Regions from separate parts of the Leisingera sp. F5 genome, predicted to be linked through region 3. Evidence: riboswitches for the same ligand, from Rfam matches in the RefSeq annotation. Region 3 holds a riboswitch; each other region holds the start of a gene.
The links. A riboswitch is a leader RNA that binds a small molecule or an ion and turns the genes downstream of it on or off. The one in region 3 is predicted to bind cobalamin.
Positions count from the first base shown of each region.

Region 1: another riboswitch for cobalamin. It lies ahead of A2I95_RS22890 (aromatic ring-hydroxylating dioxygenase subunit alpha); the one in region 3 lies ahead of A2I95_RS16555 (ABC transporter substrate-binding protein).
Region 2: another riboswitch for cobalamin. It lies ahead of A2I95_RS14950 (hypothetical protein); the one in region 3 lies ahead of A2I95_RS16555 (ABC transporter substrate-binding protein).

Region 1 is NZ_LUKH01000062.1:188-4,175, reverse strand. Features, by position in the region: gene A2I95_RS22905 (DUF6638 family protein) at 1-1,121, shown strand, start outside; gene A2I95_RS22900 (hypothetical protein) at 1,124-1,390, shown strand; gene A2I95_RS22895 (DUF1523 family protein) at 1,401-2,045, shown strand; cobalamin riboswitch at 2,277-2,476, shown strand; gene A2I95_RS22890 (aromatic ring-hydroxylating dioxygenase subunit alpha) at 2,582-3,817, shown strand; partial or broken gene A2I95_RS22885 (FAD-binding oxidoreductase) at 3,822-3,988, shown strand, end outside.
Region 2 is NZ_LUKH01000020.1:34,270-38,257, reverse strand. Features, by position in the region: gene A2I95_RS14965 (SRPBCC family protein) at 1-42, shown strand, start outside; gene A2I95_RS14960 (alpha/beta hydrolase) at 68-946, opposite strand; gene A2I95_RS14955 (TetR/AcrR family transcriptional regulator) at 1,017-1,607, shown strand; cobalamin riboswitch at 1,626-1,848, shown strand; gene A2I95_RS14950 (hypothetical protein) at 1,958-2,362, shown strand; gene A2I95_RS14945 (protein-tyrosine phosphatase family protein) at 2,469-3,014, opposite strand; gene A2I95_RS14940 (DNA polymerase III subunit gamma/tau) at 3,209-3,988, shown strand, end outside.
Region 3 is NZ_LUKH01000024.1:12,308-16,295, forward strand. Features, by position in the region: gene A2I95_RS16545 (ABC transporter substrate-binding protein) at 1-847, opposite strand, end outside; gene A2I95_RS16550 (DeoR/GlpR family DNA-binding transcription regulator) at 1,056-1,835, shown strand; cobalamin riboswitch at 2,045-2,238, shown strand; gene A2I95_RS16555 (ABC transporter substrate-binding protein) at 2,380-3,390, shown strand; gene A2I95_RS16560 (iron ABC transporter permease) at 3,387-3,988, shown strand, end outside.

The DNA of each region.
Region 1 (3,988 bases), on a different contig from region 3:
AGCGCTGCCCGCTGTTGCATGTGAAATTCTCTACCAGCCGGGACATTCTGCGCCGGTTTATCGAGGTCAATGAGCGCCAGCTGTTTGCGCTGACGGCAACCGATGCGGTGGCGGGCGAGCTGGTGAATTCGGTGTTTGAGGTCTCCACCCCAGCTAAGCTGTTCGACATTCAGCAGGTGCGGATCGAGGCGGATACCACCCGCGGCACCCTGCGCCATGCGGACCGTCTGGCTGAACTGGTGGAACGGTTCAAGACCGGTGAGGACGCCTGGTTTGATGATGCGCTGATCGGTGAGATGATCTCGACCGCCGAGAAGACCGGCGATGTGACCCGCAACCCGGTGCATCTGGAGCATGAGGTGTTCGCGCAGTCGAACTTCTGGACCGCGCATTTCGGGGGCCTCTATGTGTTTCCGGGGCAAGAGCATCCGGCGGTGATTGCCAGCGGGGCAAAGCCGGAGGACGTGCCGCTTACCCATGTGTTTGATCTGAGCGAGCGCAATGCGATTGCCAAGTTTCTGGATCTGAACGGGCTGGCCGAGCCGGTGATCCGCGCGCGCGGCGTCGATGGTGCCGCGATCCTGCGGCAGAAGATGGGGTTCCTGGCGGTCTCGGTTCTGACCGGGAAGGGGCGGGACTTGTCGGGGCTGTCGCGGTCCGATTTGCGGCGGCTGGCGGCGCGCCATGCCGAAGAGCTGCCGGAGGAGTTCGAGGGGCTGGCAGCACTTGTGCGCTGGGCCGAGGGGGGCGGCAAATGGCCGAAGATCCGCTCGGACCATCCGGCCTATTTCTATTCCTTGCGGGCGTCGGACACTGCCCAGCGGGACTTGGTGAATATGCTGCTGGCGGAGCTGTGCCCGCATGACTTCCGCCAGATGTTCATCTGCCACAAAGAAGAATTCTACCGCCAGTACCGGGGCTGGCCGGAGACGAAAAAGGCCTATGCGGCTGAGTTCCTGGCGCGGGAGTATGCGGTGGACAAGGCCGGCGCGCGCGCCGCGCTGTTCGGGCATGAGCCGGATATGGAGGGGCGCTCGCCCGCGCTGCCGCGGGTCCAGCGCAAGGGAATGGTCGAGCGGGTTGGTCCTTGGGGCGCCGTGAACCGGGTGCGGGGGCGCTAGAGATGTTCGGCTTCATCCGCCTGATCCTGATCCTTCTGGTGGTGCTGACTGTGACCTATGGTGCGGTCTCGCTTTATTCGCGCGAGGTGCGCCGGGCCAAACTGAAACGGCGCTGGAAACAGAAGGGGTTGACCGGCGACCGCAGCACCTTCATCCAACGGGGGCTGCGGCAGTATGACCGGTCGTTCCGGCGCAAGCTGATCCTGCTGGTCTATATCATTCCGCTGGGGGCAATCGCGCTTCTGGTCTACGTCATTAACTTCATGTGAGGTGTAACGCATGCGTTTCATCAAATGGGCTATCCTGATCACCATCTGGGTGCTGTTCGGCGCCTTCCTGCATTACACGCTGCCGCAGTACGACGTGGTGCGCATCGTCAACACCTATGAAGAACGGCAGGAGCTGAACGACTGGACCCGGATCTTCTGGTCGCAGCCGGACGACCAGTCGGCGGAGCTGATCAACCGCGATGTGCAGTTCATCCAGGCGGTGCGCCCCAATGGGCGCAACATGGTTTACCGCAACGAGGATACCGGCTGGAATTGGCCGCCCTATTTCAAGTTCGACACCGCCAATCTGTACACCGATGCGAATGACAGCATCTCGACCAAGGCCAGCCCGGAATGGGTGGCCATCATGCACTACGGCTGGCGCAATGAATTCCTGTCGGTCTTCCCCAATGCAGTGACGATCAATCCGGTTGCGGGGCCGGAGGACAAGCCCACGAACTGGTTCTCGATCATTTTCCTGGTGCTGCTGGCGGCGGTGATGTGGGCTATCTATGTGCGCTGGCGCCGGTTCCGCCGGTCCCGGATCGACCCGATGGTCGAGAATGTCGAGGACAGCCTGTATGCCGCGGGCGATGCGATTGCCGAGCGTAAGGGCCGCGTCCGGCGCTGGCTGGACAGCTGGAAATCCAAGTGACAAGGGGCCGCCGGTTTGGCGGCCTTTTTCATATCGCGGCGACGAGGCCGAATCGGGTTGCCGGGCGAATCGCAGGTAACTGTGTGAAAGATAAGCGGTTGCCGCAAACAGGCTGGCGAATGCCGGTATGAGAATCTGCCGCATGAGGCTGTGGCGGCAGAAGAAAACCTGCATGTCTTATTCCGGTTTCGCCGGGTCGGTTTTGTTTCCGAAGGACGGCAGTTTTTAGGGCAATTTGGCGGTTAGCAAGGTGCCGTCCTTTGGGGCGGAGAATTGGGAAGCTGGTGAAATTCCGGCACTGCCCCCGCAACGGTGACCCCGGGTTAGGCTTGGTAAAGACCACTGAAGGAATGCCTTCGGGAAGGTGCCATGCCCCGCCATCTTAAGGCCCCGGGACAGTCCGGAAACCAGCCTTGCCAAGATAACGTCAACCGCGGGCGGCGGCAGGGCGGTTGCGGGCGTGCGGCCTGCAATCTCTCTCCTCATGCCTGCACCCAGCCAACACGCCGCGGGGTTGCGGCAAAGGAGAGAAGCAGATGCTTCAGGACAGCGAAATTCTGGCCAAACTGGTGGCCCGGCAGAAGAACTATTCCATGGAACAGGCGTTCTACACCGACCCGGGTGTGCTGGATCTGGACATGCGGCAGATCTTCTACCGCGAGTGGCTGTTTGCCATTCCCGCCTGCGAAGTGCCGAAGCCGGGCAACTATGTCACCCATCAGATCGGCGCCTATAACGTCATCATCGTGCGCGGCACCGACGGCGAAGTGCGCGCCTTCCACAACGCCTGCCGCCACCGCGGCTCGGTTGTGTGCAAGGCCAAGAAGGGCAACTCGCCCAAACTGGTCTGCCCCTACCACCAGTGGACCTACGAGCTGGACGGCAAACTGCTGTGGGCGCGGGACATGGGGCCGGATTTCGATGCCTCCAAACACGGGCTGAAGCCGGTGCACTGCCGTGATCTGGCCGGTCTGATCTATATCTGCCTGGCCGATGAAGCACCGGATTTCGATGCTTTCGCCGACGTCGCCCGTCCCTATCTGGCGCCGCATGATCTGGGCAATGCCAAGGTGGCCTTTGAAAGCTCGATCATCGAGAATGGCAACTGGAAGCTGGTCTGGGAAAATAACCGTGAGTGCTATCACTGCGGAGGCAACCACCCGTCGCTGTGCCGGACTTTCCCGGAAGATCCGTCGGTCACTGGTGTTGAGGGCGGTGAGACCCCGCCGCATCTGCAAAAGCATTTCGACCGCATTGAGGCCGCAGGGGTTCCGTCGCAGTTCCGCATGGGCGCGCGCGGCCAGCACCGGCTGGCACGGATGCCGCTGAACGAGGGCGCGGAAAGCTATACCATGGATGGCAAGGCGGCAGTCGCCAAACCGCTGGGCCGGGTGCCCTTTGCCGATGCCGGCACGCTCTTGAAGTTCCACTATCCGACCACTTGGAACCACTTCCTGCCGGATCATTCGCTGGTGTTCCGGGTCACTCCGATCAGCCCGACCGAGACTGAAGTCACCACCAAATGGCTGGTGCACAAGGATGCGGTCGAGGGTCAGGACTATGACATCACACGCCTGACCGAGGTCTGGATGGCGACCAATGACGAGGATCGCATCGTGGTCGAGGACAACCAGCAGGGCATCAACTCCCCCGCCTATGAACCCGGCCCCTATTCCGAGGTGCAGGAAAGCGGCGTCATCCAGTTCTCCAACTGGTATGCCGAGCACCTGACCCGCGCGCTGACCGGCCGTCACCTGATCGCGGCGGAGTAAGCACATGGGACTGCAGGCTAATTTCGAGACGCTGGACGAAACCCTGGCGTGGAAGGACGACGAGATGCTGGAATGCGTCTCGGTTGTGCCGGAAGCGCCAAACACCGCCACTTTCAGCTTCCGCGCGCCGTCGGGCGCGTGGTTCAAATACCAGCCGGGCCAGTTCCTGAC
Region 2 (3,988 bases), on a different contig from region 3:
TATGCCCGGATCACCGAGGAACGGCTGAACCGCACCGCCTGACCCCAAGATTTGGCGGGGCGCCGCACTATTGCTGCGGCAGCAGCCGCGGCCACAGGGCTGCATTGGCGCGGGCAAAGGCGCCCAGGTGGCCGATCTTCTGCACACCAGTCTCCTGCGGTACCAGCACCGTCCGGCGCTGCCTGCTGCCGCCAAAGACGTCTCCCAAACGCCAGACGGCCGCTGGCGGCACAACATCGTCATCCGCCATCGCAAACAGATCCACCGGCGCACCGGTGTCTTCCCATTTGGGCAACGGCAAAGCCGAGCCGGTTTCCGGCAGGTAGCTGCCGGGCGTGGTGCACCAGCGCCGCCATTGCCAGTAAACCCCGGCGGGCAAATCGGCCCCGAACCCCACCGCGCGCCCGGGCAGATAGCCCAAGGCACGGACCAATGGCGGCACATGGCCGAACCAGAAAGCCAGCGCCAGCGCGCGGTAGGGCCAGGGATGATCGTGGTGATGCACCAAGCCGCCCGCAACCACGATCATGCGGGCGACGTCCTTCAGGCCATCCTGCAGGGGCATCAGCATTGCCCCCAGCGAGTGGCCGATAACCCACAACGGCACGCCCGCATAGTGCCGCTGCATTTCAACCCGGGCAGCTGGCTGATCTTCCAGCGTCCATTGGGCCATTGTCGCATCGGAATGGCGCGGATGTCCCTGCGCCGAGTCTCCGAAATCCCGGTAATCATAGGTCAGGCAGGCCACGTGCTGCTCGGCTGCCAGCCAGCGCGCGAAATGCCGGTAATAGCGCTGCGGCACGCCGGTTGCGCCATTCAGCACCACCGCCGCCCGCGCCTGCCCCGCCGGATGATACAGCCGCCCCGCAAGCATGTGGCCGCCCGAGGCAAACCGCAGGGCTTCCTCGCGGATAACCGCGGTATGTTCTGCACTTTTGTCCAGCATGGCAGCCTCCTAGACCGATTGGTCTAACCCGTGTCTGGACCAATCGGTCTAATGCTGTCAAGCTGCCGCCATGACTGACGTAACGACAGCTGAGACAGGCGGGACCGGCCCGCCGCCGACCCGCGAGCGGCTGATCCGCGCCGCTGCCGGCCTGTTCCGCAACAAGGGCTACAGCGGCACCGGGCTGGCGGAACTGCTGGCAGAGGCAGGGGCACCCAAGGGCTCGCTTTATCACCATTTCCCAAACGGTAAATCCGACCTTGCGCTGGCCGCGGCGGACTGGGCGTCAGGGCAGATGCTGCTGCTGATCGAGGCGTCTTTTGCTCCGGCGCCAACCTTCCGGGAGGGTGCCAAGACGGTCTGCTACAAGCTGGCCAAGCTGTTCGACAAACAGGGTAAATGGAGCGGCTGCCCGGTTTCTGCCACCCTGTTCGAAGGGCCGGAAAACGACGCCTTCCACCAGCACGCCGCGCATCTGTTCGAGGGCTGGATTACTGAAACCACCCGCCATGGCCAGCGCTTGGGCCTGGCAGAAAAAGAAGCCCGCGCGGCGGCGGAGAATTTCTATATCCTGCTGCAGGGCGGCTGGCAGCTGGCACGGGTGCGGCGCGACTCGGATGTGATCCGCGGGCTGTATTTGCAGATGCAGAAAAACGATTGACGACTCGCGGAAGAAACCGCTACCGCTTGTAGTGATGGTTCCCGTGCCACAGAATCTTGTGTCCGGGATGAAAAGGGAACACGGTGCGGCCTGCGCAAAAACAGGCCAATTCCGCGGCTGCCCCCGCAACTGTAAGCGGCGAGCGACCCCGATAGAGCCACTGGCCCGTAACAAGGCCGGGAAGGATCGGGAAAGCGACGACCCGCAAGTCAGGAGACCTGCCATCAGACGTGTAACTCGAACCCGGGCGGGGTGTCCGGACAGGGTCTGATGGCTGCGGCGGCTTCGATCCGCCTTTCATCCGAGCTCTTGTCCCCATGACCCCCGTGCCACGCGCGGAGGGCGCAGATATGATGTGGACCGACCAGACGCATTTCTATGCGGCAACAGATTGCAAATACCTGGGGCGCCCCTGCCCCGCGGCGGAACGGATGATCACCAAACTGGCCGAAGCGATGACCAAGGCCAAGCCGCTGACACAAGAGGATTTCGAGATCACCGGCACCACCGCTCTGGACGGCTGCCCGCGCAACTGCCCGGCGCAATTTGCCGCCAGCCACGACCGGATCCGGCTCTATTGCGGCGTCGGTGAAGAGGCGCCGCGTGACGGGCTGGACCGCTTTGCCGATGCCATCCTCAGCCGCGACGGCACCGGGTTTGCCGCCTCCAAGCTGGACACCCGCCCCTGCGCGCTGATGGAGGCGCTGCCGAAAACCACGGAGGCATTGCAGGCGGAACAGATGCTGGCGCTGTAACACGCACCTCAACAGACTGAAACGCCCCGCCTTCCCGTCACACCAGAGGTTTACCGCTGGCCAAACAGGAGGGCGCTTCGCATCCGCTCGGGGTCAGGCGCTGCCTTCAGCGCTTTGAAATTTGTCCCGCGCAGGCCCAGTCCAGCTGCGCCTCAGTTTCAACCGCGCAGGGCCGCACTGCGCGCAGCCGCGCCAGCGCCTGCGCCGGTTCCTCGCCGCATTCGATCATCAGCCGCAGCACCGCCATGCCGGAGCGCCCGCAGCCGCCCTTGCAATGCACCAGAACCCGGCCGCCGCCGCCCAATGCCTGGCGCGCAGACCGGCTGGCAGCCGCCCATTTCGCTGCCACGCCCGGCGGCGGGACGCCGAAATCCGGCACCGGCAGGTGCAGCCAGCGGCAGGCCATGCTTTGAACATCAATCCCCAGCCGCGGCACGCCTGCGGCTGCGTGCTCTGCCTCCGTGGTCATCGAGATCACCAGCCCCGGCTTCCATTGATAGATCTGGATCAGGTCGCCGCGGTAATCGCCGCCCGCCCCGGGCAGCGGGCATAGCGCCAGAATGCCGCCGCCTGCTGACAGCGCGTGGATAGTAAGACCTGCCGACGCTGCACCGTCCTGCGCCGCAAGTTCCGGGATGTCTTCAGATCGCATACCGCCTCCTTAGCCGCTGCGTTCCTGCATTTCCCCCGCAGTCCCCTGCCTTTGCAGCCTAAGCGTTAAGCGCGCAATCCCAAAGCCCTTTTGCGCCTCCGCGGCGGCCCTATCACCGGTGGACGAATGCAGCGCGCTTCAATACCCTGCGCGGAACGCGGACGCCCCGCATCCCGAATCCGGCACGAGACATCATGAACGATACCCCCAGCGGCACCCCCGGCGCATCCGGCCAATCCCAATACCAGGTTCTGGCCCGCAAATACCGGCCCGAGACCTTTGCCGATCTGGTGGGGCAGGACGCCATGGTGCGGACGCTGAAAAACGCCTTTGCCGCCGACCGCATTGCCCAGGCCTTTATCATGACCGGCATCCGCGGCACCGGTAAAACCACCACCGCGCGGATCATCGCCAAGGGGATGAACTGCATCGGCGCCGACGGCCAGGGCGGCCCCACCACCGACCCTTGCGGCACATGCGAGCATTGTACTGCGATCATGGAAGGCCGCCATGTCGACGTGATGGAGATGGACGCGGCCTCGCGCACCGGCGTGAACGACATCCGCGAGATTATCGATAGCGTGCAGTACCGCGCCGCTTCGGCCCGCTACAAGATCTACATCATCGACGAAGTCCACATGCTGTCGACCAGCGCCTTCAACGCGCTCTTGAAGACGCTGGAGGAGCCGCCCGCGCATGTGAAGTTCATCTTCGCCACCACCGAGATCCGCAAAGTGCCGGTGACGGTGCTGTCGCGTTGCCAGCGGTTTGATCTGCGCCGGATCGAACCGGAAGTGATGATTGCCCTGCTGCAAAAGATCGCCGGGGCTGAAAACGCGCAGATTGCCGAGGACGCGCTGGCCCTGATCACCCGCGCCGCCGAAGGTTCGGCCCGTGATGCGACTTCGCTGCTGGATCAGGCGATTTCCCATGGCGCAGGGGAGACCACCGCCGACCAGGTCCGCGCCATGCTG
Region 3 (3,988 bases):
TGGCGCTCATCTCTTCGTTGGTAATCTGGTAGGACTGAACGATCTCATAGGCACCCGGCCATTTTTCCGGCAGTCCGGCCCAGGCCGCCTTCCAGATCGGGCCGCGCGGCTTGCCGCAGTCATAAGCCAGATCCGGGTTCACCCCCGCCGCAGGATCAGCGTAACATTCCGCGGAATAGGGCGGGAATTCCACGAACTCGCCGTCGTATTTGGCCGGCGCCCAGTGCGGCACATAAACCCACAGGACAATCGGATCCTGGCGCTGATAGGCGGATTCAAGTTCGGCAAACAGTGCCGCATCGGTGCCCGCATGCACAACTTCAAATTCCAGCTCTAGCGCCTCGACGCGTTCCTCGTCAAAGCCGCCCCAGGTGACCGGCCCGCCGACATAGCGCCCGTAGGGGGAGGTTTCAGCAGTTGCGAATTCCTCGGCGCAGTCTTTCAGCGCCTGCCAGTCGGGCAGGCCGGGGCAGCGGTCTTTCATATAGGCGGGGTACCACCATTCCTCGATCGCCATCAGCCCGGTTTCGCCGGCGTTGACCACCTTGCCCGAGGCAGTCGCGTCGTCCAGCGCCTCGCGTCCGGTGGTTTCCCAGATTTCCATCGCCAGATGCAGGTCCCCTGTCTTCAACCCGGCAAACTGGGCGATATAGTCTGCCTGGACGTATTCGACGTTGTATCCTGCCTCCTGCAGGATGCTGCCCATGATCTTGGTGTTGATCAGCTGGCCGGACCAGTCGTGCAGTGTCAGTCTGATGGGGTCGGAGGACTCGGCGGCCCAGGCGGATGGAGCGGAAACGGCGGCTGTCAGCGCCACGGCTCCCAAAGCGTTGAAGTTTCTCAGCATAAGGAATTCCCTGATATGTGGCATTTTGTGCGATTCTTGGCGTCGCGTGCTGAGATGGTGCTGCGGTTATGTCTGTCAGTCAATAAAAAACCACAATAAGCCACAATTGTCTCTGAATTAGGCGGTTTTTGAGCAAAAAATTGCGGCGCTAGAGGTCCGTGTGTTGTTTTTTGTGGCTTTCTGGCGTAGCAACGCAACAGGAGGCCAGATGACCAAAACCCGTAAGACCACCAACCAGCGTGAAGAGGAAATCCTGCGGGCGCTGCAGCAGGCAGGCGGATCCTGCAGGGTCAGCTATCTGGCTGGCAGGCTGGGTGTGTCCAATGAAACCATCCGGCGGAACATCCGCACGCTGGAGGATGCCCAGGCGGTCCGCAAGGTTCACGGCGGGGTGCATCTGGTTGAAGATGTGAACGAGCTGCCGCTGCAAAGCCGGATGGACACCCACGCCTCTGAAAAGCAGCGTCTGGCCATCGAGGTGGCCAAGACCATCAGCGACGGGGATTCGGTCTTTTTAGACGTTGGTTCCACCACAGCCTATGTGGCGCAGGAGCTGCAGCAGCGGTCAAACCTCTTTGTGGTGACCAACTCCGTGCTGGTGGCCCATGCGCTGGCATCGCGCAACAACAACCGGGTGTTTCTGGCCGGCGGCGAGCTGCGCCCGCATGACGGCGGCGCCTTCGGGGCCGAAGCGCTGGATCTGGTGCGGCGGCTGAACGTGCAGTTTGCCATCTTTTCGGCCGGGGCGATCAATGCCGAACTGGGTTTCATGCTGCATGACCTGGAAGAGGCAAATTTGGCCCGTGTCGCGGCGGCCAATGCGCAGGTCCGGATAGTCGTTGCCGATCATGACAAATTCAACAAGCGCGCGCCGGTGTCGATCGGCAAGGATACCAAATTCGAAGTCTTCTATACGGACGCGCAACCGCCGCAGGCCATCCTGGACATGCTCAAGGCGATGGATACCGATCTGATCGTGGTCGAATAACGGGACTGCGGGCTGTCTCCGGACAGTTTGCAGTCCCGCTTTTGCGGCTGCGGCTGATGGGTGTCCCAACCCTGAAACGGCTTCTTCTGGAATTTTCCATCTGTCCGTGCCTTTGGAAACCCTCCTACCTAGGCTGCTTGCCGCAGCTGTGCCCGGGCCGCAGAATTTCTGCTGCAGAATAACTTTTTCTTGCCGCAACGAAAGGGATGCGCTACCCGCGCTTTACCGGTCCCGAAAGGGCTAAGAGGGAATCCGCGGTGCCTGCCGGCGCCAAACGGAACTGCCCCCGCAACTGTAGGCGGCGAGAGCTGTGCCATGACGTCACTGGACCAAAACAGTCCGGGAAGACGGCACAGTCATTGACCCGCCAGTCAGGAGACCTGCCGGTGAAAACCGAAAAACACCGGGCGGGGTTGTCCGGGGAGGTTGCCGATAAGATGCGCCGCCGGTTTCCGGTGCCGCAAACGGGGGCAAGGACCTCTGCCTTACCGGTCAATGCCCTTTCACCCGTTCTCCGGTCATTGACACATGGAGATCGAATATCATGTTTTTGCGTTCCGGCCTGATCGGCCTTTCCTTCATCGCTGCTGCACAGGCTGCGGCGGCCGGTGAAACCTTTCCGCTGACCATTGAAAACTGCGGCCAGTCGATCACTTTCGAGGCGCCGGCAGCGTCTTCCGTAACGGTCGGCCAGGCGGCGACCGAAGTGCTTTACGCGCTGGGGCTGGGCGACAAGGTGCTGGGCACCTCGGTCTGGTTCAACGACGTGCTGCCCGAATACGCGGACCTGAATGCCAAGATCGACCGCCTGGCCGACAACGATCCGAGCTTTGAAAGCGTGGTTGCTAAGCGGCCCGGCCTGGTTGCGGCGCAGTACGAATGGCACGTTGGCCCCGAAGGCGTCGTGGCCAAACGTGAGCAGTTCCATGATCTGGGTATTCCGACCTATGTGATGCCCGCCGATTGCGTCGGTAAGGACAACACCACCGGCGGCGACGGAACCCGCACCCGGATGTTCACCACCGGCAGCCTGTATCAGGGCATCGAGGAGCTGGCGGCGATCTTTGGCGAAGCCGAAAAAGGCGCCGAATTGGTCGCCGACTACAAGGCCCGCGAGGCGGCAGCTGTTGCCAAGGCGCAGGAAGTCGCACTGGAAGATGCATCCGCCGTGTTCTGGTTCTCTTCGCCTGAAATGGAGAGCGATCCGTTTGTGGCAGGCGAGAAGGGCGCGCCGGGTTACATGATGCAGCAGCTGGGCCTGCGCAACGTCATCGAAACCGACGAGGAATGGCCGACTGTCGGCTGGGAGACCATCGCCAAAGCCAACCCCACAGTGATTGTGATTGCCCGCATGGACCGCCGCCGCTTTGCTGCGGATGACTATGAGAAAAAGCTGGAGTTCCTGCGCAGTGATCCGGTGGCCAGCCAGATGGATGCGGTCAAGAACAACCGCATCGTCGTGATGGACGCTCAGGCGATGGATGCCACCATCCGTGCCATTCCGGCGCTGGAGGAACTGGCTGCTGAACTCAGCGCGATCGGCAACAGCCAGTGAGCGCAGCCGCCGCAATCACATGGCAGGGCGTCAAGGGCGCGTGCCTGGCCTTGCCGGTGCTGGTTGCGGCGGTTCTGGCAGGCGCAATGATCGGGGAAACCGCGCTTGCGCCTGACCTTGTGCTGTCTGTTCTGGCCAACAAGCTGGCCGGGGCAGGGCTGCCGGTTGATCCGATAGATCAAGGCATTGTCTGGAGTTACCGGCTGCCGCGGGCGCTGGTGGCGGGGGCCTGCGGGGCGGCGCTGGCGGTGGCGGGTGTGGTGCTGCAGGCGCTGCTGCGCAATGCGCTGGCCGATCCATACATCCTCGGCATCTCTGCCGGCGCCTCCACCGGGGCGGTTGCAGTGACCATTGCTGGGCTGGGCGGCGGTGCGCTGTCGCTGTCCTTTGGCGCCTTCAATGGCGCGCTTTTGGCCTTTGGCTTTGTTGCCGTTCTGGCCCGGGCCGCCGGAGCAGGCGGCAGCCGCGCGGCGGCAGCGCAGATCGTGCTGGCCGGCATTGCAGGCTCGCAGCTGTTCAACGCGCTGACTGCTTTCATCATCGCCAAGTCGGCCAATGCTGATCAGGCCCGCGGCATCATGTTCTGGCTGATGGGCAA